Regions from separate parts of the Bacillus sp. UMB0893 genome, predicted to be linked through region 2. Evidence: riboswitches for the same ligand, from Rfam matches in the RefSeq annotation. Region 2 holds a riboswitch; the other holds the start of a gene.
What was found. Region 2 has a riboswitch for lysine ahead of CYJ36_RS14375 (amino acid permease). Riboswitches for the same ligand answer to the same signal wherever they lie in the genome.
Positions count from the first base shown of each region.

Region 1: another riboswitch for lysine. It lies ahead of CYJ36_RS09580 (aspartate kinase); the one in region 2 lies ahead of CYJ36_RS14375 (amino acid permease).

Region 1 covers NZ_PKLB01000003.1:335,991-339,196, reverse strand. Annotated here, with positions in the region: gene uvrC (excinuclease ABC subunit UvrC) at 1-1,176, shown strand, start outside; lysine riboswitch at 1,244-1,424, shown strand; gene CYJ36_RS09580 (aspartate kinase) at 1,555-2,787, shown strand; gene CYJ36_RS09575 (YslB family protein) at 2,947-3,206, opposite strand, start outside.
Region 2 covers NZ_PKLB01000006.1:151,391-154,596, reverse strand. Annotated here, with positions in the region: gene CYJ36_RS14380 (CBS domain-containing protein) at 1-272, shown strand, start outside; gene CYJ36_RS14375 (amino acid permease) at 309-1,721, opposite strand; lysine riboswitch at 1,863-2,041, opposite strand; gene CYJ36_RS14370 (twin-arginine translocase TatA/TatE family subunit) at 2,273-2,449, shown strand; gene CYJ36_RS14365 (M3 family oligoendopeptidase) at 2,598-3,206, shown strand, end outside.

The DNA.
Region 1 (3,206 bases), on a different contig from region 2:
GAAGAACTATCTAAAAAAATGCTGACTGCTTCTGAGAACTTAGACTTTGAACGGGCGAAAGAGTATAGAGATCAGATCGTGCATATTGATGCGACAATGGAAAAACAGAAAATGACCATGAATGATTTTGTGGATCGCGATGTATTTGGCTACTCCTATGATAAGGGCTGGATGTGTGTTCAGGTCTTCTTTATCCGACAGGGGAAATTAATTGAACGGGATATCGCAATGTTCCCGCTTTACCAGGAACCAGATGAAGAGTTCTTAACATTTCTCGGCCAATTTTATTCAAAAAACAATCATTTTCTTCCGAAAGAAATCCTTCTGCCTGACAGCGTAGACAATGAAATGGCAGAACAGCTTCTGCACGTTACTGCTATTCATCCGAAACGGGGAAAGAAGAAGGATTTAGTGCTGCTTGCTCATCAAAATGCAAAAATTGCGTTAAAAGAAAAATTCTCACTCATTGAACGGGATGAAGAAAGAACGATAAGAGCGATCGACCAGCTTGGAGAGAAAATGGGTATCTATACTCCTGCAAGAATTGAAGCTTTTGATAACTCCAATATTCAAGGAACAGACCCTGTATCAGCAATGATTGTGTTTATAGACGGCAAGCCTGCAAAAAAAGAATACCGAAAGTATAAAATTAAAAGCGTACAGGGACCAGATGATTATGAATCCATGCGAGAAGTTGTACGAAGAAGATATTCAAGGGTTCTTAAAGACGAGCTGCCGCTTCCTGATTTAATCATTATTGACGGGGGAAAAGGGCATTTGGCCGCTGCCCAGGATGTTCTTGAAAATGAGCTCGGTTTATCTGTTCCAGTCGCAGGATTAGTTAAAGATGATAAGCACAGGACCTCAAACTTATTGTTGGGAAGTCCGCCAACTGTCATTGAGCTTGAGCGGAACAGCCAGGAATTTTATCTTCTTCAAAGAATTCAGGATGAAGTGCATCGTTTTGCGATTACTTTCCATAGACAGACAAGAGGGAAAACTGCCTTTCAATCCATTTTGGATGATATACCTGGTGTTGGAGAAAAGCGCCGAAAAACACTATTAAAGCATTTCGGTTCTGTGAAGAAAATGAAAGAAGCCAGCCTTGATGAGCTGATTGCAGCAGGTATGCCCGCAAACACGGCACAGCTGATCTTAACAAAATTGCAAGAATAGATTGCATGAATCGAAAATCTTTGCTACAATTCTAACTAATTTCATAACCAGATCGTTTAGTTCGTTAAATGATGGTAGAGGTGCGACCTTCAAGAGTAGCTCATCAGAGGAAAATGGATTCCTGTGAAGCTGGGTGAAAGGGAAGAGTCGCCGAAGTGATAATAGAGCCATTTCTTTTATTGCTGGTTTTGCGTTAAACAAACGTAAAATTGTCAAGAAGATGTTTTTCTTGGAGTGCTATCTCATTGTATGAATGAATTCCCAATATTCGTTTATGCAAGCAATGAGATAGAGAATCTCATTGCTTTTTTTGCGTTTTCTGAGATTCTCCCTTTTACCTGCTGACGATCAAACATACTAGAAAGGTGAGAGGCTGATATGGGATTAATTGTACAAAAATTTGGAGGAACATCTGTTGGATCTCCTGAAAGAATTATGAATGCTGCACAAAGAGTAATTGAAGAGAAAGAAAGAGGCAATGATATCGTAGTAGTGGTTTCGGCAATGGGAAAAACAACCGATCATCTAGTTTCTCTTGCAGGAGAAATCAGCAGTAAACCGAGTAAGCGTGAAATGGACATGCTCCTTACAACTGGTGAACAAGTGACCATCTCTCTTTTAACGATGGCTCTTCAAGCACAAGGCTTTGATGCAATCTCCTATACTGGCTGGCAGGCTGGAATTCAAACTGAACATATTCATGGCAATGCAAGAATTACTGGGATTGATTCTGAAAAAATAAAAAATCAGCTGCAGAAGGGAAAGATTGCAGTTGTTGCCGGATTTCAAGGATTTGCAGACGGGAGTGAGATTACGACACTCGGACGAGGCGGTTCAGATACAACGGCTGTTGCACTGGCAGCTGCCCTGCAAGCTGATAAATGTGATATCTACACAGATGTAATGGGAGTCTTCACGACCGATCCCCGTTTAGTGAAAACTGCAAGAAAGCTTGACGGCATCTCCTATGATGAAATGCTCGAGCTTGCTAATTTAGGTGCTGGTGTTTTACATCCGCGAGCAGTTGAATTTGCAAAAAATTACGGAGTTCCTTTAGAAGTCAGATCCAGTTTAGAATCAGAAAGCGGCACGTTAATTGAGGAGGAAACAATGATGGAACAAAATTTAGTAGTAAGAGGAATCGCGTTTGAAGACCAAGTATCAAGAGTGACTGTTTGCGGATTGCCTAATAATTTATTGTCGCTTTCCACTATCTTTAAAACACTGGCAAGCCATGGACTTAATGTTGATATTATTATTCAAAGTTCAACGGACAGCAACACAGCATCATTATCTTTTTCTGTAAAAACAGGTGATGTAGCAGAAACAGTCGACGTTCTTGAAATGCATCAGTCAGAATTGGGCTTTGAAAAAATAGAATCGGAAAATGGTCTGTCTAAAGTATCAATTGTTGGTTCTGGCATGGTTTCAAATCCTGGTGTTGCAGCAGAAATGTTTCATGTGCTTGCACAGGAAGGAATCGAAGTTAAAATGGTCAGCACTTCTGAAATCAAGGTATCAACGGTTATAGGGCATGATGATATGGTAAAAGCAGTGGAAGCCCTGCATGATGCCTTTGAATTATCCAAACAGCCTGCACCGGCCGTATAAAAAACTTCGCACAGATAGTTGTTTTCCTTAAAAATCCTGTTCATTTCTAATAAGTTGTATAGAATCATCGGCAGAAAACAGGTTTAACTTCCTAAAAAGGATTTCTGTCTTAGAAAAGTGCAAAAAAATTAAAGGGGTGGGCCGCAATGACCCATCCCTTTAATCATTGTTAAATTCCATATCTTTGTAATCCCATTTTACTGTAAAGACAACTTTATCCGCCCGTTTTTTCACTTGTTCATACGTTTCAGTAATTTGCTTATTCATGCGCTGCAGCTGCTGTGCTAAAAATCCTGCTTCCAGCTGGAAGGAAGGCTCTTTCATCGCTTTGAATCTGGCTTTGATCAATTCGCTCTCCAATTGAAATTCCATTTCATCTTTTTTCTTATGTACCAATGAAAGAGTTCCAAAGCCGGCTG
Region 2 (3,206 bases):
CGTTAACAGAAGGAGACTTATTATGGAAGCTGAAGAACACGCATGACTTGAGTTTTCATAATACAGAAAAAATCCGTTTAACAGATATTCCGTTTCATCGTAAAAATGAACCGATTTTTATTGATGCTGAAATGGAAAATATCATATCGAGAGCGATGGAGCAAAATTTCGTCCCAGTTGTGGATGATCAAGGGATATTTATTGGGATTATAAGGAGAAGAGAAATCATCGAATATTGTGCTAATCAGCTTTTTGGGGTGGAAAAAGAATAGTAAAAACGGCTGCATTTAATATGCAGCCGTTCATCATTATAGTGAACTGGAATCTTGTCTTTTCATATATTTCGTCAAAAATGGATAAATTACAAACCCTGCCAAGAAAAGGCCGACTCCTAATACAAATGTTTTTAAATCAGCTGTTCCAGTCACAATCACCCATACCGAATAAATACAGGCGAATGAGGCAATGATTCCGTCTCTTACACGTGATCCTTTCAGCACATCATATGTTTCTCCTTTAGCAATCAGCTTCAAGAAGAAAATAGAGGATACAAGGTATGGGAAAAGATACGCAAGTGTTGCTGATGTTGTTAAAAATGTATAAGCTTCACTGATAGTTCCCGAAATGGTTGAGAAAATAAAGATTTGAGACATTAAATTTGTAATCAGCAAAGCATTGCTTGGGCTTCCTTTTTTATTTGTCTTAGCAAAGAAAGCAGGGAAGATACCCGATTTTGCCGCTTGAAAAGGCACTTCAGATGAAAGTAAAATCCAGCCGATCGTTGAACCAAACAAGGATACGACAGCTAAAAGCGCCATTGCATTTGCACCTGCATCGCCAATAATCACAGACAGTACATCTACAAATGGTTTGTCAGATGCCTGCAGCTGATCGTGCGGCAGTACACCCATTGTGATAAGTGTGATTATCATATAGATGAACACAGCAATGATTAAGCCAGTAATCGTAGCTCTTTTTACATCACGCTGAGATTTGGCCCGACCTGAAAGAATGACAGCAGACTCAATCCCTACAAATGCCCATAATGTAGATATCGCAGCGAATTGCACTTGATTTGTCAGACCAAAAGTCACGCCAGGCTCTGTTTCTACCGGAAAATAAAATTCTCCAAATGATGCCGATTCCAGTGCAAATAAACCAGCAACAATAAAAAGCATAAATCCAATTACTTTAGAAGCTGTAGCGACAAAGTTCAGTTTGCCAGCTCCATTCATATTCGTTATAAGGATGGTATGAGTGCCCCAAAGCAAGAATGTACAAACAATAAATGTGACTGCTCTTCCTAATTGAATTTCCTGTGAACCGACTGAAAATAAAATCGATTTGTCAGACATAATAGGAAAGAATGTAGAAAGATATCCTGCAAAACTAGTGATGATCGCGACATTGCTTATCCAGTTCGCGACCCAATATCCCCAAACCATACTGAATCCGGCGACTTTGCCTTTTTTAGGTGAATCGAATAATGCTTTTGCATAACTTTGCGGACCAGCCGTAAGATCAGGTCTGCGAATCGATAAGTTTCCGAAAACAAGTGCGATCATTAACACACCAAATCCCGTTACGACCCAAGCGGTAGTGACTCCAAGCGGACTTGCTGTCTGAGCCAATGTGCTTGGAAGCATAAATATCCCTGACCCAACCATGTTTCCAACAACAAACGCTGTTAAAAGCCAAAATCCCCATTTTTTTTGCTTCATTGTAAAACCTCCTATATAGAACCATAAAAATGGCTGCATCATTAGTGTGTGTATTTTTTAGTTAAACCGATCCATTCGGACAAACAAAAAAGCACATGGAACAAGTCCATGCGCAAATACATACACAAAAACTCACGATAATCTCCTGATAGCACTCCGCAGATCAACTCTGCGGCAGTCCAGCACCTATTCGATACTGTCCCAGCATGAAACAAAGCGGTTGTTTCAAACTTCGGCACCAAGTCCTTTCGGATTTGCAGTCAACAGCTCCACTAGCCTCTTGCAATCTACTCATAATTGGCGCAACCTCTACCTCACCGAGATTATAGTGAGGATTTTGATTTATTATTTTAGTAAACTAAAGTTAACAATTCCTCTTAAAGATGTCAAGAGAAACTGCTAATTTCCAAAACTTTCATTTTAAAATAGATCCTGCTGTTACGGAAACTTCATTTTGCAATTCACGGTGATATCGACTATAATTTACAAAGATAGCGTTTTCTTAATATATTCGATTTTCTGTAAAAATTATTATGGAAGAAGGGTTCATGATGAACTTGGGATTCGGCGAAATAATGCTGATCGTCTTTGTTGCATTGCTTCTTTTCGGACCGAAAAAATTGCCTGAATTAGGAAAAGCTGCAGGCAAAACGTTACGGGAGTTTAAGAATGCTACTAAAGGACTTATGGACGATGATGATGCGAAATCAGATAAACAAGTAAAATAAATAAAACTCGTAAAGGCAATGACACATCGTCATGCCTTTTTCTTTTTGCCATTAACCGGTTAAATTGTACAAATTTTTCGTTAATTGTTTTATAATGACAAGTGAGGAATTATTTAGTGTTCCGAAATACATACGAGGGGGAATGGCAATGAAAGCTGCTACATATGTTGAGACATGGGATTTGGATGTGTTTTTTGAGGGTGGAAGCGGGTCAGAAGCCTTCAAAAAATATTTAGAGGAGCTTGCACTGGATGTTCCTGCGTTTAAGGATCAGGCAGAACATCTAAAAGTGCCTCAATCTGCAGCAGATAGCGTCTATTTAGACGAGATACTTGAGAAATTTCAGGGAATTGCCAAACGGATGAGACAGGCAGGGGCCTTTGTCGGCTGTTTACAGGCCCAAAATACAAATGATAAACATGCTTCCATTCTAAGAGGTAAGATTACTCAATTAAGTTCTCAATTTCAAAATGCCCTGGCAATCTTCGATCAAAAGCTTGTACAAGTTGAGGATACTGTTTGGACTGAGCTTGTGAATTCTGAAACATTGGCTGAATTGAAATTTGCACTAAGCGAACGGCGCGGCAAAGCAAAGAACAAGCTGCCGATTGAACAGGAAACGATAATCAATGCGATGTCAGTTGATGGTTATCATGCATGGGGCCAGCTTTATGATACGCTTGTTTCTAAAGTGAAAATACCGTTTGAGGAAGATGGGAAAATGAAAGAGCTGTCAGTTGGCCAGGCGGCTAATAAG